DNA from 4 places in the Halobacillus sp. ACCC02827 genome. Region 4 is predicted to be linked to each of the others. Evidence: predicted binding sites of a transcription regulator. Region 4 holds the regulator's gene; each other region holds the start of a gene.
What was found. The regulator LexA, encoded in region 4, represses DNA repair genes until DNA is damaged. The targets are predictions, from matches to a motif close to CGAACATATGTTCG.
Positions count from the first base shown of each region.

Region 1: a site for LexA is predicted at 3,733-3,746, ahead of QRD89_RS05510 (YhjD family protein). Genes of this name have one in related genera too.
Region 2: a site for LexA is predicted at 5,688-5,701, ahead of QRD89_RS18645 (carbohydrate kinase). Genes of this name have one in related genera too.
Region 3: a site for LexA is predicted at 4,793-4,806, ahead of uvrB (excinuclease ABC subunit UvrB). Genes of this name have one in related genera too.

Region 1 covers NZ_CP128168.1:1,057,439-1,064,944, reverse strand. Annotated here, with positions in the region: gene addB (helicase-exonuclease AddAB subunit AddB) at 1-2,176, opposite strand, end outside; gene lepB (signal peptidase I) at 2,310-2,846, opposite strand; gene QRD89_RS05515 (TVP38/TMEM64 family protein) at 2,908-3,549, opposite strand; gene QRD89_RS05510 (YhjD family protein) at 3,766-4,158, shown strand; gene QRD89_RS05505 (competence protein ComK) at 4,103-4,606, opposite strand; gene QRD89_RS05500 (hypothetical protein) at 4,730-4,951, opposite strand; gene QRD89_RS05495 (DUF3939 domain-containing protein) at 4,976-5,434, shown strand; gene QRD89_RS05490 (hypothetical protein) at 5,764-6,696, opposite strand; gene QRD89_RS05485 (fatty acid--CoA ligase family protein) at 7,022-7,506, opposite strand, start outside.
Region 2 covers NZ_CP128168.1:3,551,545-3,559,050, forward strand. Annotated here, with positions in the region: gene ahpC (alkyl hydroperoxide reductase subunit C) at 1-219, shown strand, start outside; gene ahpF (alkyl hydroperoxide reductase subunit F) at 236-1,765, shown strand; gene QRD89_RS18630 (YibE/F family protein) at 2,233-3,369, shown strand; gene QRD89_RS18635 (YibE/F family protein) at 3,366-4,136, shown strand; gene QRD89_RS18640 (5-methyltetrahydropteroyltriglutamate--homocysteine S-methyltransferase) at 4,235-5,341, opposite strand; SAM riboswitch class I at 5,425-5,528, opposite strand; gene QRD89_RS18645 (carbohydrate kinase) at 5,713-6,822, shown strand; gene QRD89_RS18650 (pseudouridine-5'-phosphate glycosidase) at 6,819-7,506, shown strand, end outside.
Region 3 covers NZ_CP128168.1:2,670,226-2,677,731, forward strand. Annotated here, with positions in the region: gene uvrA (excinuclease ABC subunit UvrA) at 1-2,737, opposite strand, end outside; gene uvrB (excinuclease ABC subunit UvrB) at 2,745-4,724, opposite strand; one part of gene QRD89_RS14240 (IS3 family transposase) at 5,053-5,425, shown strand; one part of gene QRD89_RS14240 (IS3 family transposase) at 5,425-6,383, shown strand; gene QRD89_RS14245 (peptide chain release factor 3) at 6,463-7,506, opposite strand, start outside.
Region 4 covers NZ_CP128168.1:1,782,183-1,789,688, forward strand. Annotated here, with positions in the region: gene QRD89_RS09475 (methyl-accepting chemotaxis protein) at 1-29, shown strand, start outside; gene QRD89_RS09480 (N-acetylmuramoyl-L-alanine amidase) at 240-1,349, shown strand; gene QRD89_RS09485 (hypothetical protein) at 1,431-1,664, shown strand; gene lexA (transcriptional repressor LexA) at 1,687-2,310, opposite strand; gene QRD89_RS09495 (YneB family resolvase-like protein) at 2,602-3,261, shown strand; gene QRD89_RS09500 (DUF896 domain-containing protein) at 3,363-3,596, shown strand; gene tkt (transketolase) at 3,768-5,771, shown strand; gene sirA (sporulation inhibitor of replication protein SirA) at 5,930-6,346, shown strand; gene QRD89_RS09515 (YneF family protein) at 6,420-6,644, shown strand; gene QRD89_RS09520 (cytochrome c biogenesis CcdA family protein) at 6,783-7,487, shown strand.

The DNA of each region.
Region 1 (7,506 bases), 720 kb from region 4:
GCGCAGACCGGGTCTTGGCCGGATTTGTGATGAAGCGGGTCGCATCATACAAATCATCCGGGTCCTGAAGAAGGACATGCTCCCGGCAGGATGGAAACAGTTCTTCCATACGTTGTATGAGCGTGGCGGGAACTTTCGACTTCCCTTCTTCATTGCTTAACGGATAGCTGATCCACAGCTTGTCTCGTGCCATCGTCAATGCCAAATACACATAAAAACGATCATCAAGGAGCTGGCGATTGCTGCCGTCTGCGAGCTTCAGTCCGAATCCAGCCAGCAAGGAGCGTTCCTCTTCAGATATCATCCCATCGCTCGGCGGCTTCATCGGCCACATACCATCGGTCACACCAAGCAGGAAAGCGGCTTTGATACCTGTCATCCTTGACCGGTCCACACTACCTACGATGACATGATCCATACTCGGCGGGACATGAGCGAAGTTCAGCGACTCCAGTCCGCTTTCCATTGTACTGCGGAAGACCTGAAGAGACATTTTCTCCTCTCCTGCCATTTCCACCATTTCATCGAGCAATTGCAAAAAAGCATCCCACACCTGCCCCTGCTCGCGGCCTCTCTCCAGCTCCCCGGATTCATCATAGAAATCGCGCCATTTCTCAAGACGTGCCGGCACTCCGGTCCTTTCCAGCCATAAATAAATCGCCCGGGCGCGCTCTTCGATTGTCTCCGCCGCCCGCAGACTCTCATCGAATTCCTGAAGACCGGAACGGACTTGTTCACGGTAGGCGTTGATGCGCGCCTGCTTCTCCTTTTCTTCATCCGTCTGAGACGTTTGCTCAAAACCACGGAACCGCTGGTACACCCATGGGTTATCGGAAAACCACTGCGTCCTGGAACGGATCCCGTATTCCAGCACATAGTTCTCCAGCTCATCAATGGCATCTTCCGAAAGCGGATATTTCCGGTCCGTCGCCGGGATGAAACCTGTTTTAAGAAGCCGGAAGACCGCATCATAGCGGAAATTCCCTTCTACGACATCGAGGCCCGAGCGAATGAATTCCATCATCGGGTGATTGAGCATCGTTCGTTTCTCGTCGATGAAGACCGGGATTTCATAGTCATCAAACAGCGTTTCAATAACGCTGTGATATACCTCCGGCTCCCGCATGAGGATGGCGATATCTTTGTAGCGGTAGCCTTGGTCGCGAACGAGGTGAAGGATCTCCTGGGCCACACCCTCCACCTCCGCACGGGGATGGACCGCTTCTGCAAGCTTGATCGGCACTTCTCCCTCGAAGGCGTGTGCCGGACGCTTATCGTAAAACTCTTCTAAATGAAGAAAGGCCGGCTGTTCCTTCATCCTTCCGACTTTATGATCTAGGATTTCCACACCTTCCACCTTTGCCCCCGTTTCTTCTGCGAGAGCTTTCAAATCTAAATACGTCTGCTTCGTTTCGTGGAAAAGATCGAGCTCAGGATTCTGCTCGTCCTCCGGAACCTCTGTCGTGAGGGTGACATGGACGGTCTTCACTTTATCTAAGAGAGCAGCAATTACTCCGTACTCCTGAGGCGTGAAGCTGTGGAACCCGTCGATGTACACATCCGCCTCATCCAAGAACGAAGCGCCCGGAACTTTGGAAGCAAGCAGCTCCAACTGATCTTCACTGTCTATGTACGTATCACGGAGTGCATCAACAAGACGATCATAAATATATGTCAGGTCCTCCAGTTTGTCGCGAAGCCCCTGCTCCTGGCTCGTACGATGGACAAATTGATCCAGAGCTTCCATTTGATTCTGCAAGTCCCCGGGCATGATCCGGTAGCGTTTGAATTCCGTGATCATCGTTTCCAGCTGTTCAATGAACCCCTGTTTTTCCACAGCTTTCTGAAACACCCGCCAATCCGATGTCCGCTCTTCGACGATTTTCCGCAGCATCATCTGGACCCCGGTCGAGGTGATGAATTTCTTCGTGCCGCCGCCTGTTTCCTGAAGAACGCGCCAAGCCAGACGGGAGAAGCTGAACACTTGGGCACGTATCGATCCTTCCACTCCCTCCCGTTTTAACAGTCCGTATTCCTGCTGGAACGTCATCTGCTCCGGGACGATGTACACGATCGCCCGTCCGGTCGGGTCTTTTTTTAATTTTTCTTCGATTTCCGCAAGACAGCGGCTGCTCTTCCCTGCTCCTGAACGTCCGAGCAAAAAACGTATTCCCATCCGATTTCTCCCCTTTTTGTTTTTTTATATGTTATGTCTCATTTTATCATTTCCCCGGCATGTATGAGGCCTGGAGCGCTCATCCACGACACAAAAAAAGGAACCGCCGATAAAGGCAGTCCCTTGAAGCCTGTCAAAATTGCACTCCCAGCTGATTGAAAGGCCAGTAACGGACATCGACCTTTCCGACCACCTGCCTTACTGGAACAAAACCGAAGTAACGGCTGTCCAAGCTGTCGCGCCGATTGTCTCCCATCACAAATATGTGACCATCCGGCACCTTCTTTTCCCCCGTCACTTCTTCAAGCGTGAAGTCCTCCGTAAACGGCATTCCGTCATGTGGACGCAGTGGATCGAGATACCCTTCATCCATTCTCTTTCCGTTAATGTACAGTTGATCATCCCTGACAGCAACCTCATCTCCGGCAACACCAATCACACGCTTCACATAATCTTCTTCGGCATTCGCGTGAAATACAATGACCTGCTGTCTGCCTACATCACTCCAGTCGTAGACTACTTTATTCACCATCAACAGATTGCCGTCATAGAGCGTCGGTTCCATTGATTCCCCGTCTACGATGTAGCTTGCGAACAAATAGTTTCGGAAGACGAAGGCCAGTACCAGTGCGAGAAGTACGATCCGGATAGCTCTGCGGTATTTTCTCATCCTCTGATCCTCCAGGTAGTTATACTACAAACATTCTACCCTTACGAGAATGAAAATAACCTCAGCGGTATGTTTTTTCGTCCATCTTCTTCTGGATTCTCTTCTCGAGGTATTTCCCGAGGATCCAGAAGAGAAGGATACATACACCTACGACAATCGATTTCATAGGATTCTGCGCGAACGAGGCTATGCTTGCACCAATATAGGATATGGTAAAGATCATCACGGATTTCCCCAGCAGAACAGCGAGTATGAATTGCTGCTTACTGACGTTTGACAGTCCCGACACAATATTGATGATCGAGGATGGTGAGAATGGGAAACACATGAGAAGAAACAACGGACCGAACCCGTGCTCCTCTACCCATCGAACGACCTTCCTGACCTGTTTCTGGTTCGTGATCTTTTGAAAAACACGCTTGTCCCCTAGCCGTCTGAAAATGAGGAAGACCCCTATAGATCCAAGAACAGCACCAAGCCAAGAGTACAGGAATCCCTTGAACAACCCGTACACCACCGAATTAGCCAATACAAATGCAACCAGCGGAAGAAAAGGCAAAAATGCCTCCAGCAGTGGAAATAAGATCCCCGGCACCGGACCGAACTTCTCCAACCCTTCCAGCTGCCTGATGATATAATCGAATAATTGATCGTTCTCAGCAAGGTTGCGCCACTGATCGATCTTTCCCGTCACACTATTCATGTTGCAGCTCCTTATGTACCTGCCTTCGATGCAGTCTTTATTTTCTATTTTAACCAAAAAGACCGCTCTCCGCCAGAACTCAACGTATTCCCCGCCCCTGTAATCCCATTTTTAATTCCATTTTATTCCTCTCCCAAAAACCCGCTTGCATAATTACAGGTCCAGCGTGGTATAATACAAATAAGAACAAACGTTCGCTTTTCGGAGGGGAATGGAATGAGGTATTTGAAACAACAAGAACTGGATCTCGCATCCCGCTACTTATTTCTATCTATGGCGATCACCGTGATCCGGCAGGACAGAAAACATGTGGAGCAGGGGAAATTCAAAATCAAAGAGCCTTACATGGAGATGCTTGGAAAGATGGAGGTGGAAGCACGGAAAGAGCGGAAGGAATTGAGAAAGCAGATGGACCAGCGGAATCTGCAGGTCGTGGAATCCGGACGTAATGATTCCTTCACTTCCTTCCTGTTCCTTGCCCACGGGTATGAAGAGAAACGAAACTACTTCAACCCGGCTATAAGGAAAAAGGTCGAGAATATCCTATTTGAACTTATGAGAAGGTCTCAGCAATCCGGTCAGCCTGGCGGAACCGGTCCTGCAGGATAACCTGCAGATGGGCGGCGCGCTGAATCTGATTGGCAAACATCCCATAAGATACAGGCAGATTCACGGATTCTCCATTTGTAAAATGGACCGTAATCGTATGGTCGGGTTCAGAAACGTAGGTGAGGACGTATTTGTGGGCAATCCAGGTGCAATCCTTGCGTTTTGGGGAAATAATAGGGAAGAAGTAAATGCTCATGGCTTCGGAAACCACAATCGGGGGTTTATGCGTGTAATTGGTCACCTGCTTTGTCCCGGCAAGACGTCCTTCCAGACTGCTTGCAAAATATCGACAGGAATCATCAACGATATCGCTCGGGCACTTGGTCATATCAAACCTGTCTCCAAGCTCGAGCACTTCCGTGTAGACTTGTCCATCCTCGTTTTCTTTTGCAAGCAGCGCCATCGTGTGGGAATTGATTTCATAATCTTCCATTCGAATATACGTCATCCAATTCAATCCTTTCCATTCAAGTTGCGGTCGTCCATCCACATAGGTCGAACTGACCGCTTATCTTCTTCAATTTACCAAAAATAGTCCGAAAAGTCTAAACTTTCTCGAAAAATGTTTTTTTCACTCTGTTATACTACAATTATTGATCTTTCCATTTGCTTTTCCTTCTTCTTCTGAAGAACGGGCCTCCTGACCGAAGCCGGGGTTAAGTAAGGTGAAGAATTCAAGCTCCGGCTGAAGCTTTTGTTTTTCTTTCTGTCTGTCATTTTCCAACATGATCATCCCCTCTATCTCGCTAACTGCGCCATCCATCGCCGCCTTTTCCAAATCGATCCGCTCCAAAACCAAATCCAAGGAGGATTTATTATGTGGAACCGCAAAAAGAAACAGACCGGCGGAAAAGAGCCGGAACAAAAAGACCTATCCATTCATGATATCCGGAAAGCCGTCCATTCCTATGCCGACGCGAAACCGAAAGAAGTGCCGCTCAGCGTGCTCATCCAGGATGATTTAACACTGGATTATGAGCTGCTCTTCCCCTACCTGCACGCTGTCCCTAAAGACACGTTTTACATGTCACGCGAAACATATCAACTGTTCGAGGAGCAGGATAAGGACCTGGCTCATGACATTGACATGGTCCAGCATGCCCTGGATCTCTATATGAAGCAGACACAGGAGCTTCCCATCATCGATGGAGATCCATATAAACGGATAAGTTATTATAAGCTGGAGAGACTCGGCCTGTTACCGTATCGTCCGGAAAGGGATTTCTATCTGACAAAAGAGGAATATATGATCACCTATCAAAAACCGGGGGGATGAATGATCTGGATAAAAAAAAGACCAATGCTCACGTGAGCATTGGCAAAAAGAGACGACTGGTTAACTTTTGAGTGAGGGAATAAATTGTTTGAAAAAGTTCTTTTGAGAGGAAAGCACTTTTTCAACGCTGCACTCATCAGTAAGCAAGTTACTGACCTATTTATGACAACCAATCATAAATAGTTGAGATAAATAAGCATCAGCGCTTATCTGATTCTATTGTAATATATTCTTTCTCCTATATCACCGAAAAAAAGTTGCGGTATTCCGCAAATCCATTGCGAATTTTCAAATAAATTACAACCGAATACCCACTTACCTATCCGCCCTCAGGCACCGATGACCTGGTCCTGTTCGCGTTTCAATTCCGCTTCCTGCTGTTCGTATTGCTGATGGAGAGATTCTAGTTCTGCAACAGCTGCATACGTCCTGCTTCGTAAATCTTCTACTTCTTTCTGGGATGCTTGAATTTTATTTTGGACGAACCAATCAACGACCAGACTGTCAAAGAAGTAGTCAGCTGCAGCCCATCCGCTGGAAACTTCCAATTTCACTTCATAATGGTCGTGAAGATCGTCAAGCTCATTTGCGAATGTCCGCAAATATTGTTGCGCTGTTCGGATGTAGCGATCCGCATCATCCAGTTCGGAATGTTTGACGGCGGTTGTCCAAAAACCGCCGCCAACCATATCGAGTACGCCCCAGTTCTCTGCTGATGACAGAGAAGTTGCAGCTTCGTCCAACGCCGAACCCGCCTGCTTTCCTGCCGTTACAGCTTCCTCTATTTCCACAAGTTCTGCTTGAAGGAAAGAACGCTGGTTTCCAAGCTCTATTATTTTTCTTCCTTTTTGACTGCCTTTTTTAATCAAATTTGCTTTTTTCTCCTGGTAACAGCGATCGTACTCCCTCTCAGGATTTCCAAGTGCAGAGATGGCGGCTTCCATCCCGGAAATCTCCCGCTGAATCTCTTTAACCGCCTGTTTTACCTCCCTCCACTTAAGACGCGCTTCGACAACCTCACGCTTTTCTTTCTCCATCCGTTCCAGCTTTCTTCCACTCACGGTAACGAAGAGGTTCATTAGACTCATCTTCTCGAGTTTCTCTACGTCTTCCTCCTCTTCTTGCAGCTTATGCCGGAGTGCCTCCTCCTTAAGCCGAAGCGCCTCCGCTTCTGCGATTCGTTTCTCCCTTTTACGCTCCAGCTGATCTTTTTCGTACATCTTCTTCTTTGCATCCATCAGCAAATCATGTAATTCTGCCATTCCAGTCACCTTCCTTTTTATCTCTTCTACCTTTTACGAGGGATGATAGCTTTTGGTTCCCATTTTATGTCATACAAAATAATCACGGAAGGCCAATTCCTCCAGAAGGTGGAAGGAAAGCGGGCAGACTCCAGCAGGATCAGCGCAACAGGTGAGCCCCTGGAAGCGCGACGCGATGGAGACTCATCGGCCACCCAGGCGGAAAGTGTCCTTTTTCCGGATCCCGCTGCTCCTCTCCATAAAAACAGCCAACCAAAAAGACGCTTTCTTAGAAAACGTCCTTTTAGTGGTAGAACTGTATTTAGATGAAAGCCGTCCACACCGGTCAGGAATTGGTGAGTTGTTCGCGAAGATTCCTGCGAAGTATTTTACCTGTCGTATTCTTCGGCAGCTCTTTCATGAACTCGATTCTCGAAGGACGTTTGTATTTGGCCAGTTTTTCCTTGCAGTAGTTTTTCAGCAGATCCTCCGTAAGCAGTGGGTTCTTTGAAACGACAAAACTGATCACCGTCTCTCCCTGCTCCGGATCGGGCGCACCGACAACCGCTGCTTCTGTTATATCTTCATGGTGGTAAAGAACTTCTTCCACTTCCCTCGGGTACACATTGTAACCGCCGACAATGATCATATCCTTTTTCCGATCGACGATATAAATATAACCATCCTCGTCCATCCGGGCCATGTCTCCCGTATAAAGCCAGCCATCGCGGATTGTGACAGCCGTCTCTTCCGGAAGCTTATAATACCCTTTCATGACGTTGGGACCTTGGACAACGAGTTCTCCAACCTCTCCCGTGTCGACCTCTTCCC
Region 2 (7,506 bases), 1.8 Mb from region 4:
GGTCTTGCAGATCGCGGAACGTTCATCATCGATCCAGACGGCGTTGTTCAAACTGTAGAAGTGAACGCAGGCGGAATCGGCCGTGACGCTAGCACGCTTGTAAACAAAATCAAAGCAGCTCAATATGTACGCAACAACCCAGGTGAAGTATGCCCTGCTAAATGGGAAGAAGGATCTGAAACACTTACACCTAGCCTTGATCTAGTAGGTAAAATCTAAGGAGTGACAGTGACTTATGGCACTTGATGCACAAATCAAAGCACAACTAGACCAGTACCTCCAGATGATGGAAGGGGACGTCGTGCTGAAGATCAGTGCAGGCGAGGATGACACATCGAAAGAGATGCTGGCTCTTACAGAAGAGCTGGTATCCATGTCTCCTCGGATCACTGCAGAAACAGCACAACTGAAGCGCACCCCAAGCTTCAGCGTCAACCGTCCGGGCGAAGAAACAGGCATCACATTCGCCGGCGTACCTTTGGGACACGAATTCACTTCCCTCGTCCTTGCCTTGCTGCAAGTGAGCGGAAGAGCTCCCAAAGCTGACGAAAACGTCCTTGAACAAATCAGAAACATCAATGGAACGTACCATTTCGAAACGTATGTCAGCCTGACATGCCATAATTGTCCAGATGTTGTCCAAGCGCTTAACTTGATGAGTGTCGTCAATCCGAACATCACCCACACGATGATCGATGGTGCCGCTTTTAAAGAAGAAGCAGAAAGCAACAACGTCATGGCTGTACCTTCCGTATATCTGAACGGCGAATTCTTCGGCGGCGGACGCATGAGCCTGGAAGAGATCGTCAGTCAGATCGGAGACGGTCCGGACCCGGATGAGTTCAACAACAAAGATCCGTATGAAGTCCTTGTCGTCGGCGGCGGCCCTGCAGGAGCATCTGCAGCGATTTATACCGCCCGTAAAGGAATCCGTACTGGAATCGTTGCCGAACGCTTCGGTGGACAGGTACAGGATACGATGAGCATCGAGAACTTCATCAGTGTGAAGAAGACCGAAGGCCCGAAACTGGCTGCAAGTCTGGAAGAACACGTGAAGGACTATGAGGTCGACGTCATGAACCTTCAGCAGGCCCGCTCGCTTGAGAAGAACGATCTATTCGAACTTGAGCTTGAGAACGGCGGCGTACTGAAGAGTAAAACCGTCATCATCTCCACAGGTGCCCGCTGGCGTCAGCTCGGCGTACCGGGAGAGGAAGAATTCAAGAACAAAGGTGTCGCTTACTGTCCACACTGTGACGGCCCGTTGTTCGAAGGCAAAGACGTAGCAGTCATCGGCGGCGGAAACTCCGGTGTCGAGGCGGCGATCGACCTTGCCGGTATCGTGAAACACGTCACGGTCCTTGAATTCGGCGCGGAACTGCGTGCAGATGAAGTGCTGCAGGAACGCCTGCACAGCCTTCCGAACGTAACCGTCCTTACAAATGCACAGACGACGGAAATCACCGGCTCTGATAATGTGAATGGTCTCACGTACATCGATCGTGAAACCGAAGAAGAGAAGCATGTCGAGCTTGATGGTGTCTTCGTCCAAATCGGTCTCGTACCGAATACCGAGTGGCTCGGTGACTTCGTCGATCGAACACGCACAGGCGAAATCGTCGTCGATAAACGCGGCGCAACGAACGTACCCGGCCTGTTCGCAGCCGGCGACTGTACCGACAGCCCGTACAACCAAATCATCATTTCCATGGGAGATGGAGCGAATGCAGCCTTGGGTGCGTTCGACCACCTGATCCGTAACTGATGGAATTTAAGCCCTGTCTTTTCGAAGACAGGGCTTTTTTAGTCTGCCGCGAAAATCTAAGGAACAGGTAAAGCCTTCCCCCCTTTGAAATATGAATCAGGCTGCATCAATAAATCAAAGGAAAGGCGTGTATGGTAAAGGGTGGAGGGGAATAGAGCAGACTCCTGTGGGAATGGTGGCATAGGTGAGACCCCGGAAGCGCGCAGCGATGAGGAGCACCCCACGGAAAGCGCTCTATTCCCCGGAGCCCGCTCTCTACCTGAAAATCACTTCCTCTTTTCGAAGTCAGAACTTAACAGGCTGTCGGGAAACTTAAGTGGCTAAAGCAAATATAGTTAACCTACGGAGAGTTTTGACGGTGAGGGAGTTATCTGCTATGATAAGCGCGTTATTCAGCGGACTCTTTCAAGAGCCCAGTTTTCCACTGTCCGCACCGCCGGACGGTTGGCATGGAGGCTTATTCAAACATGAAGGCAGGAAAGATACTTACCCGTATCACCCACCGCCAATGGATCGTCATCACCCTGCTCGCCATCACCTGCATCGCTTCGATGGTATTCGTCAACCATAACGCCGGACTTTACGGCCGCACGATTGCAGAAGTGACCGATACGCAGACGGTCGATACGGAGAATGTTACAGACATCCACGACAATAAAGACACCATTTCTACACAAACCATTTCCGGGGAAATATTGAACGGACCCCATAAGGGTAAAAAAATCGACATGAGCAACGAATACTCTTCTTCGGAAGCATACGACCAAAAGTACGAGGAAGGGAATGAAGTGTTTGTTTCCATCGATGAAAATTCGCTGCAGGAAGATGGACTGACCGGTGCGATCATCGATGCAAAGCGTGACAAATACGTCCTCGCTGCCGCCTGGGTCTTCCTTTTTCTACTGTTGATTGTCGGTAGAAAGCGCGGCGCACTCTCGATCGTCAGCCTCGTCGTCAACGCAGCCTTGATGTACTTCGCGCTCGATCTTTATATCGCCAATTCCGACGGTACCCTGCTCTTTATCTGCAGCGGGCTCGTCATTTTGTTCAGCATCGGTTCACTCCTTTTCTTAAACGGATTCAATCAGAAGACGTATGCTGCCATTCTATCTACGCTGATCGGCATTTCCGTTTCTTTAGCGATCGCCTATTTCGTCATCCAGGCCCTGCAGGGGAACGGCCTCCGCTATGAGGAAATGCAGTATTTGACCCGTCCGTACAGGGAAGTATTCATGGCCGGGCTGTTCATCGGCTCGCTTGGTGCCGTGATGGACGTATCGATCACGATCGCTTCATCACTGTTCGGACTCTATGAGAAGGATGCCGCCATCACAGGAAAGGCATTGCGGAAATCCGGTATGGACATCGGAAAGGACGTCATGGGGACCCTGACGAGCATCTTGTTCTTCGTCTATGCCGCCGGCTCGATCCCGTCGATTCTTCTCTACTTGAAGAATACATCGCCGCTCGGCTTCACGCTGTCCATGAATCTGTCGCTTGAAATCGCCCGGGCGCTTGTCGGCGGCATCGGCATTGTCCTGACGATCCCGATCAGTGTCTACACTACACTGTTCATCATTAACGCAAAGAGGAAGAGATCATGAATGTACTAGTCGCCTTAACCGCCATATTATTCCTATTGATGGTCCTCGTCGGAGGAAAAAAAGGAGTACGATCGTTCGCATCGTTATTCTTCAACTTCGTCATTCTCATCGTCGCGCTGTTTTTCATGCTCGATCCGCACATCAATCCGATCATCGTGACCATCATCGCCTGTGCGGTCATCAGCTACGTCAACCTGATTTACGTGAACGACTGGAATTTGAAGACGGGCACCGCGTTTCTCGCTACGATGGTCACGATCGCCATTTTGCTCGTCGGCATCCATTTGATTACAGATATGTCGATGATCCAAGGGTTCAGTGAAGAAGATTCCGACAGCCTCGCGCCCTACTCGTTATACATCGGGCTCGATTTCGTGAAAATCGCCGCCTCCGTCATCATCATCGGGACGATCGGCGCCATCACGGAAGTGGCGATTTCCATCACGTCATCGATGAGTGAGGTGCAGCACCACCATCCGGAGATCTCAAGGAAGGACTTGTTCGTCTCCGGCATGAACGTCGGCCGCGACATCCTCGGGACGGATACGAACACGCTGTTCTTCGCCTTCTTCGGCGGCTACCTTGCCCTGCTTATCTGGTTCAAGGATTTGGACTATTCGCTGGGCGAAATCGTCAATTCCAAAGTGTTCAGTGAAGAAATGATCGCGATCTTCTGTGCCGGCATCGGCATTGCGCTCATCATCCCGGTCACAGCGGCCATCCATTCCTTTTTCGCGGTGCGGAGGAAAGCGATGGCTGCTGAATAATAGCCCTTAGGAGAGGGCGAGGCGTCCCTATTTACCGGAGCCCGCTCTCCAAACAAAAAAGCGTCCGGCTCGTAAGCCGGACGCTTTTTCTATACTATCTATCTCCAAACTTCCTCTGCAATTTCAAGCACGTGTCGGATCTTCGCCCACTGCTCTTCCTCTGAAATCACATTCCCCTCTTCCGTCGATGCGAACCCGCACTGCGGGCTGAGACAGAGCTGGGACATCGGCACATAGTCGGATGCCTCTAAGATCCGGGCTTTGATCCGGTCCGGGTCTTCCAGTTCGCCGGTCTTCGATGTAATCAGGCCGAGGACGACCGACAGATCCGGGCGGTTGACGTGACGGAGCGGTTCGAAGCCGCCGGAGCGTTCATCATCGAATTCCAGGAACAGGCCGTCGACGTCCAAACCGTCGAAGATCGTCTCCGACAGCGCTTCATAGCTCCCTGTCGTCATGAAGGTCGAACGGAAGTTTCCGCGGCAGATGTGCATCGTGATCAACAGGTCTTCCGGACGCTCTGCAATCGATTCGTTGATCGAACGGGCACACAGGGTAGCGGCACGTTCCGGATCGCGGCCTTCCGCAGCAATCGCTTCTCTGCCTTTTTCCGAGAAAAAGCTCGCCCAGGCGGTATCATCGAGCTGCAGGTAGCGGCACCCTTCTTCGTAAATCCGCTGAATGAATCCTTGGTACGCATCCACCAAATCCGCGAGCAGCGCTTCATCCGTCGGGTAGATCTCCCTGTCGATGTCGGCACGGAACAGCAGCATGTTGGGGCTCGGAATCGTCAGCTTTGCGACGGAATCGCCGGCGATTTCTTTCAGGAAACGGAAGTCCCTGATCGCCGGATGATCCGTGAACCCGACCTTTCCAGTCACTTTGACACCGCGTGCCTTCGTTTCCACCCCGTCGAACTGAAGTCCCTTCTCCTTGTCGTAGCCTTCCACTCCATCGAGTCCTTCAAGGAAATCGAAGTGCCACCAGCTGCGACGGAAATCCCCGTCTGTAACGGCAGGAAGTCCTGCCTCTTTCTGTTTCGCGACAAGCTTCGTTATCTCTTCGTCTTCGATCCGGCGAAGCTCTTCTTGGGAAATCGTCCCCTCCGCTTTCTGCCGGCGCGCTTCCTTCAAACGCTCGGGTCTCAGGAAGCTCCCGACATGATCGCCTTTGAATGGAGCTCGTTTGATGGTTGAATTCGTCATCTCTATCATCCTTCTTCCGTTGAAATTAAAAAAATCCACACTTCTCACCATAAGAAGAGCGGATTACCTGCGTATCTAACCTCTTCTCATCTGCAAGCACGTACGCTTCTGGAATTAGCACAGTACCCGTCAGGAGTCTGCTGCTAAGGCTTCAAAGGGCCAGTCCCTCCACCTTTCTCGATAAGAACGTTTATCTATGAAGTTGTTAGCCCCACTATACAGCAATTCCCAAACGATTGGCAACCTGTTGTCGGAAAATTTTGTCGATAAGTCGGACGTACGACCTGTCTCTATTTTATTGCTAGCTTTTTCCAATTCAGCTACTTTAGACATATGTTCCATGAATCAAACATTTGTCCGGAGGGCTGTCTATGTTACCAAACAAACTGACCGACCGCGAACGTCAGGTGTATGAACAGATTGCAAATAACCCGTATATTTCCCAACACGACCTCTCCCAAATCCTCGCCCTGTCCCGGTCCACCGTCGCCAACGTCATCTCCCAGCTTGTACAGAAAAATATTCTGCTCGGCCGCGCCTATGTCCTGAATCATTCCCGTCCTGTCCTCTGCATCGGTGCCGCCAACGTCGACCGCAAGTATCACTGCCTGGAGCGCTTCGACTATAAGACATCGAATCCGGTGCGATCGACCGCAAGCGCCGGCGGCGTCGCCAGAAACATCGCGGAAAACCTCGGTCGTCTCGGAAACCGGCCGACACTCATCACTGCTGCCGGCAGAGATGCCGACTGGGAGATCATCGCCCGCGCCTCTGCCGAGTATATCATAATGGACGGCGTCCTCCATCTGCCGGACCGGAACACAGGCACGTACACCGCTGTCCTCGACGAGCACGGAGAAATGACGATGGCCTTCGCCGATATGGCTATTTACGACGCTGTTCTTCCGGAGGAGATCCGTCGTCACGAGAAGAAATGGAAGCAGGCCGAATGCGTCATCGCCGATTTGAACTGCCCGCAGGAGACGCTCGCCTTCCTGCTTAAGGAGGCAGCCGCCGACCACACGCCGGTCGCCTTCATCACCGTCTCGATACCGAAAATGAAGCGGCTGCCCGCAGATATCAGCGGCCTGACGTGGCTGATGACGAACGTCGAAGAAAGCGCCGCACACTTCGACATTCCCATTCAAAACGAAGACCAGTGGAAAGGCGCCGTTGAACACTGGCTCGCCTGCGGTGTCCGCTATGTCACGGTGACATGGGGCAAGCGGGGTGTCATGGTCGGGGAAAGCGGTGGCAGCATCCGCCACTATCCCGCCCCTGCCCTCGACACGACCGTAGACGTCACGGGCGCCGGAGATGCATTCTCCGCTGCTGTGCTGCACGCCTGGCTCGACGGCAGTCCACTGTCCGAAGCCGTCCATGCCGGACTGAAGAGCGCCGCCCTCTGCGTCCAGACGACAGCGACCGTCCATCCCGATTTGACGACCCATCTAATAAAAAAACAGGAGGAGTTCCTATGAATCTCAATCCCTATCTCTCCCTATCACAAGAAGTGAACGAAGCTTTGGATAAAGGAAAGCCTGTCGTCGCCCTCGAATCCACCATCATCTCCCACGGTATGCCGTATCCTGAAAACATCGAAACGGCGAAGGAAGTCGAGCAGATCATCCGGGATAACGGAGCCGTCCCGGCGACGATCGCCATCCTTGACGGCCAAATCAAAATCGGGCTGACAGCGGAAGAATTGACAGCGCTCGCCTCAAGGGATGATATCACCAAAGCTTCCCGTAAAGACCTCCCGTATCTGCTTGCGACCGGCCGCTCCGGTGCGACAACGGTAGCCGCAACGATGATTTGTGCCGACCTCGCCGGCATCCACCTGTTCGTGACCGGCGGCATCGGCGGCGTCCACCGCGGGGCCGAAACGACGATGGACATATCGGCAGACCTGGAGGAGCTCGCCAGGACGAACGTCGCAGTCATCTGTGCCGGTGCGAAATCGATCCTCGACCTCGGCCTGACCCTCGAGTATCTGGAAACGAAAGGAGTACCGGTGATGGGGTATCAGACAGACTCCCTTCCTGCCTTCTTCACGCGCACATCCGACTTTGCCGTCCATTTCCGCGTCGATGCCGCAGAGGAAATCGGGCGCATCCTTCATACGAAATGGGAGCTCGGTCTTCAAGGAGGAGCCGTCATCGCCA
Region 3 (7,506 bases), 890 kb from region 4:
TCTGTCCGCCATTCTGTCCGCCTTCCGGTCCAAGATCAATGATGTGATCTGCCGCTTTAATGACATCCAGATTATGTTCAATAATCAGAACGGAATCTCCGTTTTCCACAAGTCGCTGCAGCACTTGAAGAAGTCGGGATATGTCGTCCACGTGTAATCCTGTCGTCGGTTCGTCCAGAATATAGAAGGACTTTCCGTTTGAACGGCGATGAAGCTCGCTGGCAAGTTTCACACGCTGGGCTTCCCCACCGGAAAGGGTCGTCGCAGGCTGCCCAAGCTTAATGTAATCAAGCCCGACATCCGCCACCGTCTGCAGCTTCCGTTTGATTTTCGGGATGTTGGCAAAGAAATCCAGCGCTTCTTCAATCGTCATCCCCAGTACATCTGCAATGCTCTTCCCTTTATATTTCACTTCGAGCGTTTCCCGGTTATAGCGTTTCCCGTCACATACCTCGCACGGAACGTAAACATCCGGCAGAAAGTGCATTTCGATTTTAATAATTCCATCCCCGCGACACGCTTCACATCTTCCACCTTTGACGTTGAAGCTGAATCGTCCTTTTTTGTATCCGCGGATTTTAGCTTCGTTCGTCTGTGCAAAAACATCCCGGATATCATCGAATACACCTGTGTACGTAGCCGGGTTGGAGCGTGGTGTCCGGCCGATAGGCGACTGATCGATATCAATCACTTTGTCGAGCTGATCGATACCTTCTACAGTTTTATGCTTCCCTGGTTTTTGTTTTCCGTTATGAAGCCGCATCGAAAGTGTTTTGTAGAGGATTTCATTGATCAATGTACTCTTCCCTGAACCTGATACCCCGGTGACAGCGGTCAGAAGTCCAAGCGGCACATCGGCGTTCACTTTCTTAAGGTTGTTCTCTTCCGCTCCTTTGATTTTCAAAAAGCGGCCATCCGGTTTCCGGCGCTCTGCTGGAAGCGGAATGAATTTTTTACCCGACAAGTACTGCCCGGTTAAAGACTTCCGACTCTTCATTACCTGCTTCGGCGTTCCCTGGGAAACAATATTTCCGCCATGTGCTCCTGCACCAGGTCCAATGTCGATTAAATAGTCGGCAGCCAACATCGTATCTTCATCATGTTCTACCACGATCAGCGTATTATCCAAATCGCGCATCCGCTTGAGCGTTTCAATCAGTCTGTCGTTATCACGCTGGTGGAGGCCGATGGAAGGCTCGTCCAGTACATATAATACTCCCGTAAGTGCAGAACCGATCTGGGTCGCAAGCCTGATCCGCTGCGCTTCACCGCCGGAAAGGGTACCGGCAGACCGGGAAAGTGTTAAATAATCAAGGCCGACATTCGCAAGAAAGCTCAATCGCTCTACAATCTCCTTCAGGATCATGCGCGCGATCGTTTCCTCCTTCTCTGTCAGTTCTAATGAATCGAAGAAATTCTTCGCTTCCGTAACAGAGAAGTCTGTTGTCACCCCGATGTGTTTGCCGTTGATGAGAACGGCGAGAGCTTCTTCATTCAATCTGTTTCCTTTACACTTCGGACACGGTTTCTGTGCCATGTACTTTTCCATCTGCTCACGAATATAGTCGGAACTGGTTTCTCTATAGCGCCGGGAAATGTTTGGAATAACGCCTTCAAAGAAGATTTCATTTTCCCTTACTTTTCCAAAATCGTTCTCATAGCGGAAATAAACCTTCTCCTCTCCACTACCGTAAAGGATCCGTTCTTTATGCTCCTCCGGTAATTCTTCGAAAGGCTGATCCATATCAATACCGTAGTGATCTGAAACACTCTTAAGCAGCTGCGGATAGTATTGTGAGCTTTGAGGTTCCCAGGCGGCGATTGCGTGTTCGTTCAAGGACCGGCTCCTGTCTGGAATCACAAGATCGATATCTACTTCAAGCTGAGTACCTAAACCGTCGCAGCGGCTGCATGCTCCAAACGGGCTGTTAAAGGAAAACATACGCGGCTCCAGCTCGCTGATGGAAAATCCGCATATCGGGCATGCATGGTGTTCACTGAACATCAGCTCCTCCTCGCCGATTACATCCACAATCGTATGTCCATTTCCTAGATTAAGAGCCGTTTCGATGGAATCAGAAAGGCGGCCTTCCACACCATCTTTAACAACAATTCGGTCAATGACGACTTCTATTGAATGTTTCTTGTTCTTATCCAGTTTTATTTCCTCGGAAATTTCGCGCATTTCTCCGTCGACACGAAGACGGATATATCCTTCTTTTTGGAGCTGTTCAAACACCTTCACGTGTTCCCCTTTTCGCCCGGAGACGACAGGTGCGAGAATCTGAAGCTTCGTTCTTTCCGGATACTCCATCACACGATCCACCATCTGCTGGACGGTTTGAGAACTGATTTCTATTCCGTGTTTCGGACAGGTCGGACGTCCAATCCTGGCGAAGAGCAGACGTAAATAATCGTAAATTTCGGTCACGGTCCCTACAGTAGAACGAGGGTTCCGACTTGTCGTTTTCTGGTCGATGGAAATTGCCGGGGATAACCCTTCAATTGCATCGACGTCCGGTTTATCCATCTGCCCAAGGAACTGACGGGCATAAGCACTCAAGGACTCCACATATCGGCGCTGTCCCTCGGCATAAATGGTATCGAATGCCAACGAAGACTTCCCTGAACCGGATAAACCAGTCATGACCACCAGCTTATTCTTTGGAATGTCGATATCGACATTCTTCAAATTGTGGGCTCTGGCTCCCTTGATACTTATATGTTTACTAGCCATACTCAAATCATCCCTCCGCTTTTAGTTCCAACAAAACATCACGCAGTTCAGCCGCACGCTCGAAATCGAGTTCCCGAGCTGCCTGCTTCATTTCCGTTTCCATATTGTCGATAAGCTCCTGACGTTCGCGCTTCGTCATTTCCGAAGGCTTCTTACCCGTATCGTACTGTTCCTCTTCTTCTGCGACGGCAGTAGCCTTAATAACGTCACGCACTTCTTTCTTGATCGTTGTCGGAGTTACACCGTGCTCTTCGTTATAGGCAATCTGCTTCTCCCGACGACGGTATGTTTCATCTATAGCAAACTGCATGGAAGCCGTCACTTTGTCGGCATACATGATAACTCTTCCGTTTTCATTTCGTGCTGCACGTCCGATCGTCTGAATCAGGGAACGGTCGGAACGGAGGAAACCTTCTTTATCTGCATCGAGAATAGTAACGAGAGATACTTCCGGAATGTCCAGACCTTCTCTCAACAAGTTGATTCCGATCAACACATCGTATTTACCGACACGAAGATCCCGGATGATTTCAATCCGTTCGAGCGTCTTGATTTCTGAATGGAGGTAAGCAACCTTCATTCCCAACTCTTTGAGGTAGTCCGTTAAATCCTCAGACATTTTCTTCGTAAGTGTTGTAACCAGTATCCTCTCATTTCGATCTTTCCGCTTGTTGATCTCTCCCACCAGATCATCGATCTGACCATGAATCGGACGCACTTCAATTTCCGGATCAAGAAGTCCGGTCGGCCGGATAATCTGCTCGATCATCTTCGGTGTATGTTCGATTTCGTATGGACCAGGCGTCGCCGAAACGTAAGCAATCTGGTTGATGTGTTCCTCGAATTCATGAAACATAAGCGGCCTGTTGTCCATAGCGGAAGGGAGACGGAATCCATGATCGACGAGCACTTGTTTCCTAGCCCTGTCCCCGTTATACATCCCTCTCACCTGTGGAAGTGTCACATGGGATTCATCAATCATAATCAGGAAATCATCCGGGAAATAGTCGAGAAGCGTATAAGGCGTCGCTCCCGGCTCCCGGAACGTCAAATGACGGGAATAGTTTTCGATTCCTGAACAGAAACCCATTTCCCTCATCATTTCCAAATCGTAGTTTGTCCGCTGCTCCAGACGCTGCGCTTCGAGAAGCTTGTCGTTGTCCCGAAGCTCTTTTACACGGTCTTTCATTTCCTGTTCTATATTTTCAATGGCTTTTTTCAACTTTTCTTCCCGGGTGACAAAGTGGGAGGCCGGGAAAATCGCTACATGCTCCCGATCGCCGATCACTTCGCCGGTCAACACATCCACTTCTCTGATCCGGTCAATTTCGTCTCCGAAAAATTCAATCCTCATCGCATGTTCTTCCCGTGAAGCAGGAATAATTTCCACCGAATCCCCGCGCACGCGGAATGTACCACGCTGAAAGTCAATATCGTTCCGCGCATATTGAATGTCTACAAGGTTCCGGAGCAGCTGATCGCGATCCTTCTCCATTCCCGTACGAATGGAAAGCACCTGACTTCGATATTCGTCGGGAGAACCTAAACCATAAATACAAGAAACACTGGCAACAATGATGACATCGTTCCGCTCAAACAAAGCAGACGTAGCGGAGTGGCGCAGCTTGTCGATCTCATCATTGATGCTCGCGTCCTTCTCGATAAACGTATCCGACGAAGGGACATAAGCTTCCGGCTGATAATAATCATAGTAACTGACAAAATATTCCACAGCGTTATTTGGAAAGAACTCCTTGAATTCACTATAGAGCTGCCCTGCCAACGTTTTGTTATGGGCTATGATCAGTGTCGGCTTGTTGACCTGTTCAATGACGTTTGACATGGTGAACGTCTTACCGGTACCCGTTGCACCGAGTAACGTCTGATGTTTTTCCCCATTGTTAATCCCTTCGACCAATGCTTTGATTGCTCGCGGCTGATCTCCCTGCGGGGTGTATTTAGATACTAATTCGAATTGTCCCTCCACGACGAAAACCTCCGTTCCTCACTATTCCTTCCTAGTTTACCACAACAGTTTACCATTCTAACCTTAAACGAACAAACATTCGCACTTGCAATTGGTTTTTCCCTGTTTTTCCATTTTTATCCCCTCTCTCCGACCTACTCCTTTTCCATCCAGCCAACGCTCACCTATATCCTTTACGACTCGGAAAAATATAAAAAGCACCTGTATCCATGAACTATAACCCGAATAATGGACACTTATAAAAAAGTGCCCCGTTATTCGGGTTATTTCTGTTTCAAGGAAGGAAACCCGTTTATAATCAAAATAAATATATGAACGGAGTGTGACTATGAGTAAACATCTTTATTCAAATACGGAAATGAAACAATTAGAGGACAATCCGAATGTCGTAAAGGTATCGGAACGTTCTATCACATACCATCCTTTATTTAAGAAAGCTGCAATTCAGGAATATCAGAATGGAAACTTTCCATCTCAAATATTTGAAGAGCACGGATTTGATTTAGTAGTGATTGGGAAGGATCAACCCAGAAGATGCTTAAAGCGCTGGCGTAACACATTTGAAAAGTACGGAGAACTTGGTCTGGAGGGAGACCGTCGTGGAAAAGGAAGTAAAGGTCGACCTTCTTCAAAGAAGATGTCTGCGGAAGAAAAACTTGAGAAAGCGGAAGCTCGTATTAAGTACTTAGAGGCTGAAAATGATTTTTTAAAAAAGCTAGACAAACTCGAAAGGCAGGCGTTGAAGAAGAAACGAAAATAACTCCATCAGAAGTCTATCAGCTTATTTATGAAACAATCCATAATTACTCCTTAAGGAGTATGGTCTCTTATTTATGTGAATTCACAGGAGTAAGTCGAAGTGGATATTATGCGTGGATAAATAGTGATTCCAAAAGACAAGTGAAAAATCAGAAAGACGAAAAGGATATACAAATTATTCAAGTTATCTTCTCACAAAACCATGAGAAAGTAGGAGCTCTGCAAATTAAGTTGATTCTCGAAAATGATTATGGGGTCATCATGAATCATAAAAAAATTCGAAGATTAATGAAGAAATTTGATCTTTCGGCAAAGATCAGACAGGCTAAACCATACAAACAAATGTTGAAAGCCACTCAAGAGCATCGTACGTGCCCAAACCATCTTAACCGAGAGTTCACACAACTAGAACCCGGAAAAGTCTTTTTGACTGATATCACTTACACGTATTTTGGGAAAGGTCAAAAAGCATATCTTTCTTGCGTGAAAGATAGTACAACAAAGGAAATTGTAGCTCACCATATATCTACTTCCCTAGGGATGGATATTGTTTACCGAACGTTAGAGAAACTTCAAGACACCGTAAGATCTTTCCATCCAGAAGCAATGATTCATTCGGATCAAGGGTTTCATTACACTCACCCCAAATTCCAATCTAGAGTGAGAGAAGCTGGCCTTCGTCAGTCCATGTCCCGAAAAGGTAACTGTTGGGATAATGCACCTATGGAATCATTTTTTGGTCATTTAAAGGATATGGTGGATCACCAATCATGTGAAAGCCTAAGCCAACTTAAAGAAGAAATTAGCCAGTATATAGCAAAATATAATAATAAAAGATATCAGTGGAATTTAAATAAGATGACCCCGGTGCAATACCGAGATCATCTCCTAGCCGCCTAAGGTTCTTTTTATAAACTGTCCGAATTATAGGTTACAGTTCACCACAGGTGCTTTCTTTATTTCTATATCAATTCAGGGCTTACGCATCAAAGGTTTGATTATATTCATTTACTTCAAACAAATCGATCAACTCAATATCCGGATTCTTATCAATGAACCAACGCAGGGAAAAATCGTTTTTGAACAGAACAACCGGATTCCCTTCCCGATCTTCAGCAAGCATGTTCCGTTCATCGAACAGCGAAACGTCCACCTGATCCTCTTTAAGCCAGCGTGGAATACGCTCTCCAAGCGGTATCAACTCAATATCCACATTATACTCATTCTTCATCCGATATTCGAATACTTCGTATTGAAGTTCTCCGACAGCACCGATGATAAAATCTTCGAAGCTGTAGCGTTTAAACAGCTGAATTGCTCCTTCCTGAACCAGCTGTTCCAAACCTTTGCGGAACTGCTTCGATTTCATAACGTTTTTAGCTGTAACCTTCTTGAAGATCTCCGGCGGGAATTGAGGAAGTTCATCATATTCAAACTTGGATTTACCTGTAACAATCGTATCGCCGATCCGATAGACGTTTGGATCATAGATTCCGATAATATCTCCTGCATATCCTTCCTCAACGGTTCCACGGGAAGAGGCTACGAACTGTTGTGACTGGGCAAGTTTAAAGGTTTTTCCGGTTCGCGAGAGCGTGACGTTCATTCCGCGTTCGAATTTACCGGAACAAACTCGAACAAAAGCGATCCGATCGCGGTGCTGCGGATTCATGTTAGCCTGGATTTTGAAAATAAAACCTGAAAACTCCTCGTCTTCTGGTGAAACGACACCTTCCGTTGACTTACGTGGTGCAGGTTCGGGTGCCATTTCAATAAATGAATTAAAGAATGTTTCGACTCCGAATGGCGCGAGTGCACTACCGAAGAATACCGGCGTTTGATCACCGCGCAGCACCTTCTCCATATCAAAAGCTTCCCCGGCTTCTGCCACAAGTTCCATCTCTTCCTGAGCTTCCTGGAATGTTGCATTTTCTGTTAATTCCGGATACTGATCGAGCTGGTTATAAGGAATATAATCTTCTTCCTCATTTCCTGTGAAATGAACGAACTGTTCCTGTTCTCT
Region 4 (7,506 bases):
GGGCCGAACATTTGCAGAAGATTATATAGATAGAAAGAAGGAGTGCCCGTGGAGAGAACGGAGCGCTTCTTTTGTATGATAATGGCTTTTTCTATGGGATAGAGGCGGATATCTGTGCCCTTTGTTATGGCAGGATGGAACCAACGGACAAGAATATGCATACCCTTGTTACATAGATGTAGTTACTATGGACCATCTATTGGTTCTGGTAAATTTATAGAATAGTAAAGGAGAGCATCATGGCAAGATTAGTCTATCCAAGTGGAAGCTGGAATGGCAGGTTAGTGGCTTTGGATGATGGACATGGAATGGGGACTCCAGGAAAGCGGACTCCTTACATCCCGGAACTGGGGCGTCAGATCAAGGAGAATGAATTTAATAGGAAAGTTGTCGCTTATCTATCAGATATTCTCTTGTTTCACGGATTCCGTGTTTTGTTGGTTGCACCAACCGATGCAGATACGCCTCTTACGACAAGAACAAATGAGGCCAACCGATACAAAGCAGATATCTACGTATCGGTGCACTACAATGCATTTGATGGTTCTTTCGGGGGATCAGATCCCAGTGGAATCGAAGTATATGTCTATCCCGGTTCTTTAAATGGGTCTGCGGGTAGGTTGGCATCACTTGTCGGCAAATATTTACGAAGAGGCACACAACAGAATTGGCGCGGTGTTAAAGAAGGCAATTTTCATGTGTTGCGAGAAACAGATATGCCTGCAATTCTAACCGAAAACGGCTATATGGATAACAGGCGCGAGGCTTTATTAATGATTAATGAAGCTTTTCAACAAGAAGTAGCGAAAGAACATGCGCAGGGAATCTGTGAGTACTTTGGTGTTGCTTTCAAAGGAATCGGTGAGACGATTGACACAAACTACCTTTCTCTTGGGGATACGGGTGAAGCGGTGCGTTTACTGCAGAATAACCTCTTGAAATTGGGTTATTCAATGGGAGGATACGGGGCAGATGGTTCCTTCGGTCCGGCTACAGAGGCCGCTGTCAAAGCTTTTCAACGAGACCAGCGGTTAACGGTGGATGGTTTTTATGGTCCGAATACACAGAGAGCCATGGAAGAAGCCTTAAAAAAATTGGAGGATGATGAAATGGAAGAAGTAGCAGTTGTTATCAATTCATTTGCCGATTTCCCGGCTGTGGAAACACTCGCCATACGGGAAAATGCAATGATTGCGTTAAGGCGTACGGCAGAGAGGCGCCAAGTGGCTAAAAAGATAATCGTTGCAGGTGGAGGAACTACAGGACTGAAAGGTTCTAATTTCGTTGATTTATCAGGAGCGACCCGTCTCGAGACGGCTCGGAAAATTGAAAATTATTTAAAGCGATGAACCAGCCCAGTATTTCCCGGTATACTTCCCGAATACTTGCTCCTATAATATAAGAACAAACGTTCTTGCAGGAGTGATAACATGCGTCAACTTTTAAATCGTTCCATGACGGAGCATATGCCTTTGGAAATCATTTACCTTGCACGTGATCAATCCATTACTCAGCGATTTATCAGAGTCATCAGGATGGATGAGACCTGTTTAGTGGCGTATTGTTATACACGGAAGCAGGTAAGGACGTTCAGATGGGATGGAATTCTTTCGGTAGGTGTCGTATATAAAAATAAAGGATTAGAAGAAAGAAGCGGGGCTTAAAATAGCCGCCGCTTCTTTTATTTTAATGTACTGTCCGGTATAAACCGACAACTCGACCTAAAATGGATACATCACTAAGAATGATCGGTTCCATTGTCGCATTTTCCGGCTGAAGCCTGATGTGGTTCTTTTCTTTGAAGAAGCGTTTCACCGTAGCTTCTTCTTCCTCTGTCATAGCGACGACAATGTCACCGTTCTGAGCTGTCTGCTGCTGTCTGACTACTACCATATCTCCGTCCAGGATTCCTGCTTCTATCATACTCTCTCCCTGTACGATGAGCACAAATGTGTTGTCGTCCGTTCCTGCAAGCGTATCCGGGAGTGGAACGTACTCTTCAATATTTTCGACAGCGGTGATGGGAGACCCTGCTGTGACCTTACCGATCACAGGGGCATAGGCGACCTCGCTTCTGGGAATACTGTGATCCTCTTCTAATTCAATAACTTCAATTGCCCGCGGTTTCGTAGGGTCCCGACGGATAAAGCCTTTTTTCTCAAGCCTTGATAAGTGTCCGTGCACAGTCGAGCTGGAAGCAAGACCCACAGACTGTCCGATTTCCCTAACGGATGGTGGATACCCTTTTAACACTACCTGTTCTTTTATGAAATCTAGTATTTCTTGCTGCCGCTTGGAAAGTTTATTCATAGATTAGCACCTCGTACATAGGATTATAGTAACCACATTGTACCATGGAGGGCAAAAAAACACAAACAAGCGTTCGAAAAAAGTCGTTGACAGGAACGTACATTCGTATATAATTAAAAATATCAAATGCGAACACAGGTTCTTAGGAACGTTCGTTCTTAATATGGAGGGGTTCACATGTTCAATAAACTATCCAAACTGGACGTCACGTACATCATTTTGTTTGTTGTCAGCTTCGCTTTTCTCTATTATTCTATGGTAACGAGCGGATAAGAGAGGGGTTTATTGTAGATGAAGGTTGTTTTGTACTGCCGCGTCAGCACGGAAAAAGAGGCGCAGATCTCATCGTTAAAACGCCAGAGGGCGGAATTGACTGCCATGGCAGAAAATCACGGGTTGGAAATTGTCGATTGCATTGAAGAACAGGCAAGCGGCTACGAAATAGAAAGAGAAGGTATTTTTTCTGTTTTGGAGTACCTTTCTTCAAGACAGGCAGATGCATTGCTGATTCAGGATGAGACGAGGCTCGGAAGAGGGAATACGAAGATAGCCCTTTTCCATCAGCTTAACAGGCTTGGGGTTAAGGTTTATTCCCTTACTCATGAAGGCGAACTTCAGATTTCCGAGTCGGATTCTATGGTGCTTCAGATCGTTGGGATTGTGGAGGAGTATCAGCGGAAAATCCACAATATGAAAATACGAAGAGGAATGAAGAAAGCTGTAGCAGAAGGATATGACCCTTCTGAAAATTTATCCAACAGACACATGGCTCCGGGCCGTGAACGACTCCATTTTCCAATTGAAGAGGTTGTGCGACTTCGCAATAATGATTTGACATTTAAAGATATCGCAGCGACGCTTCGAGGACTGGGATATGACGTTTCTAAAGCGACCGTACATAGAAGGTATAAAGAATACCTATCGCTTGAAAAGGAGACGGAAGAACTGTAATATAAATAGACGATAGACAAGGGTCTGAAGGCTGCTTGTCTTTTTCCGTTTTATGTACCATCGTCTGCTTATCGATCACTAATAAAAAGGAGCAGGATCATATGTTATCCCAAGAGAAAATCAAGCGAATTAATGAGTTGGCCAATAAATCCAAGCAGGTGGATTTGACAGATTCCGAAAAAGCAGAGCAGAAAACGCTCAGACAGGAATACTTGAAAAACGCCCGCAAATCGTTTAAGAACCAATTGAAAGGTGTAACGGTTGTAGATCCAGAAGGAAACGACGTGACACCGGCAAAATTGAAACAGATGCAGAAGAATGAGAAGAAAAATTAACTTCCTCCGCACGCTTAGCCATAAAGCGTGCGGCTTCTTTGTTTAATTTTGCTTATTCAGGGAAAATTAGAACGGTCACGGTTTTATTGAGTCCTGGCGCTTGTCTCAAATGTAATTTCATTATAGGATAATACATGGTACATATGCCTTAACAGAAAGGGGAATGTTTACATGGCTAACAGCCTTGAACAAACATCAATCAATACTATTCGTACTTTATCTATCGATGCAGTAGAAAAAGCTAATTCCGGCCACCCTGGAATGCCTATGGGAGCAGCTCCAATGGCTTACACACTTTGGACGAAGTTTATGGATCACAATCCTAAGAACTCTCAATGGTTCGACCGTGACCGCTTTGTCCTATCCGCTGGACACGGGTCCATGCTTCTTTACAGCATGCTTCACCTGTCTGGTTATGACGTATCCATCGAGGATTTGAAGTCCTTCCGTCAGTGGGATTCTAAAACTCCTGGTCACCCTGAATACGGCCACACTGACGGAGTCGAAGCTACAACTGGTCCTCTAGGTCAAGGGCTTGCAATGGCGACCGGTATGGCAATGGCAGAAGCACACCTTGCTGCTAAGTACAACCGCGGTGATTACAATGTTGTCGATCACTATACCTTCTCCATTTGCGGAGATGGCGACCTTATGGAGGGCGTTTCTCAGGAATCTGCTTCCCTTGCAGGTCACTTAGGTCTTGGGAAATTGATCGTGCTTTATGATTCCAACGACATCTCTCTTGATGGAGATCTGGATCGTTCCTTCAGCGAAAGCGTAGAGAAACGCTACGAAGCTTACGGTTGGGAAGTCATCCGTGTTGAAGATGGAACCGATACCGAAGAAATTGCAGCAGCAATTGAAAAAGCAAAAGCGAATAAAGAGCAGCCTACTATGATTGAAGTGAAAACCGTCATTGGATTCGGTTCACCGAACAAATCCGGTAAGTCCGCTTCTCACGGCGCGCCACTTGGTGCTGAGGAAACAACAGCTACGAAAGAATTCTACAAGTGGGAGCATGAGCCGTTCCACGTACCGGATGAAGTTTATCAAGACTTCAAAGAGAAAATTCAAGACAATGGTCAAGCGAAAGAGCAGGAATGGAACGAGCTGATGAAGCAGTATAAAGAAGCGTATCCAGAGCTTGCCGAAGAATTGGAAACGGCGATCGCTGGTCAGCTTCCGGAAGGCTGGGACAAAGAGCTTCCTTCTTATACAGTAGGAGAAGACAGCCCGGCTACACGTGCGGCATCCGGTGATGCGATCAATGCATTATCCAAAACAGTTCCTTCTTTATTCGGTGGTAGTGCCGACCTTGCAGGATCAAATAAAACAGCAGTCAAAGAAGAAGAAGATTTCACACGTGAAAACTATGCCGGAAGAAACATCTGGTTCGGTGTACGTGAATTCGCTATGGCGGCTGCTATGAACGGAATTGCCCTCCACGGAGGTCTCAAGATCTATGGCGGTACGTTCTTTGTGTTCAGTGATTACCTGCGTCCGGCCGTTCGTTTATCTGCTTTGATGAACCTGCCGGTAAACTACGTCCTTACTCATGACTCTGTAGCAGTAGGAGAAGATGGACCTACTCACGAGCCTGTGGAGCAGCTTGCTTCTCTTCGTGCGATGCCTAATCTTGCAGTCCTTCGTCCTGCAGATGGAAACGAAACGAATGCTGCATGGAAGATTGCGATGGAGTCTGAAACGATGCCTACAGCACTCGTATTGACTCGTCAAGGCCTTCCTACACTTGAAGGAACGGAAGAGAAAGCATATGAAGGTATGAAGCGAGGAGCTTATATCCTTAGTGATTCTGACAAAGAAGAGCCTGATGCAATTCTTCTCGCTTCCGGATCGGAAGTTCAGCTGATCGTAGAAGCGCAGAAAGAATTGAAGACAAAAGGATTCGATGTCCGCGTAGTAAGCGTACCGTCCTTTACTCACTTCGAAGCTCAGTCTAAGGAATACAAAGAAGAAATTCTTCCTTCAAACGTTCGCAAACGTCTTGCTGTCGAAATGGGAGCATCCTTTGGTTGGGACCGTTATGTTGGTCTGGACGGCTCTATTATCGGTATCGACAAGTTCGGCGCTTCCGCACCTGGAGATACGGTAATCAAGAACTACGGTTTCACTGTAGAAAATGTTGTGAAACATGCGGAGAACCTTATGAAATAAATAACAGGGAGAGCTTCCGCCTTCGGAAGCTCTCTTCTTTCCTGTTTTACATAATGTAAATCAGCGTCATTTTGACAAAATAACCATGCCTGTCCTTTCATATTATGACAGCATATCCCTCCTGCGCCCTCTATAATAAGCACAAGGAGAGGATAGCGATGCAGTTTATCATTTTTTCCGTGAAAAGAGAGGTTATGGAAAAGTATTACCATAGAGCAGAAGTGCTCAGGCAGTTCTTCCTTGAATGTGTGGAGGAGTATGAGCCGGTTATTCATTACAAGCAGTTGTCTTACATAGTCGATTCTTTTCCATTCTGTGATTTTCCCCTTGCGGAAGGGTCTTTGGAGAAGAAAACGGCCGATTTGTGTCGTCCTTTTTTCGAATTACCGAGCGGCTATGATATAATAAGAAGTAAGAACTATTGTTGTCTCTATTACAGTGAGAGCCTTTGGCAGGCAGAGAGCTCTGTTTTCCACCCGTTAAGGAATACGGATCATTCTTTCTTTATTATCGAATTGTCCGGTCAATATTATGGATGGATTGCCCCGCTGCCTTCTGCCAGACTCTTCTCTTAAAACGGCTATTGTATTCTCATAGACGTTTTACTATACTGTTATGGGAGACAATTCGAAGGAGGAAGACGAAAACATGACACTGGGGATCGTATGGGTTATCATCATAGCCTTGTTGACTCTTGTCGGTGGTGTAGCCCTGGGCTTCTTCATCGCAAGAAGGTACATGATGAACTATTTAAAGAAAAACCCGCCAATTAACGAACAGATGTTACGTACACTGATGATGCAGATGGGCCAGAAGCCTTCACAGAAGAAGATCAATCAGATGATGCGTTCCATGAACAACCAAATGAAATAATGAATCGAGCCTTCTACCGGACGTCTGGGAGAAGGCTCTATCTATGTAAACTTCCATAGATGTTCACACACTTTCGTCGTTTTTCCGATTTTTATTTGATACAATGGTAGGCGACGCAGAAACAAGGGGGGTGGGCCAATGACAGAAGTCAATGTATTTCTCGCTTTTGGTGCAGGATTTTTATCGTTTATCTCTCCGTGTGTGTTTCCTTTGTATCCAGCTTTTCTTTCCTACATAACCGGGATGAGCGTTCATGAATTAAAGGAAGATAACGGGATGTTGAAAAGGCGCAGCCTGTTGCACACGGTACTGTTTTTGCTTGGGTTTACCACCATTTTTCTGATTCTTGGATTTTCAGGGAGTTTTATTGGTCAGTTTCTCATTCAAAATGAATCCGTGATCCGTCGCTTAGGAGCAATTCTTATCATTTTCTTTGGTTTCGTCATTATCGGCGTCTTTAATTTTCGTTTTTTAATGAAGGATCGCAAAATAGCGTTCAAGAACCGTCCTTCCGGGTATGCGGGAAGCTTTTTAATTGGTTTAGCCTTTTCGCTGGGATGGACGCCCTGTACGGGGCCGATTCTTGCCGGTGTTTTGTCGCTCGCAGCTGACTCTCCGGACTTGTTTTTAGTCATGATGGTTGCCTATTCCCTCGGTTTCTCCATCCCATTTCTCCTGCTGTCTTTCTTTGTCGGCAAACTGGGTTGGATTAAACGACACAGTGCGGGAATCGTAAAGGCAGGCGGATATGTAATGATAGCGGTAGGGATTGCGCTCTATTTTAACTGGATGACGAAGCTTACTTCCTACCTTGCCGGCTTCTTCGGATTCCAAGGTTTCTGATCATGGATTTTCTGCTGTT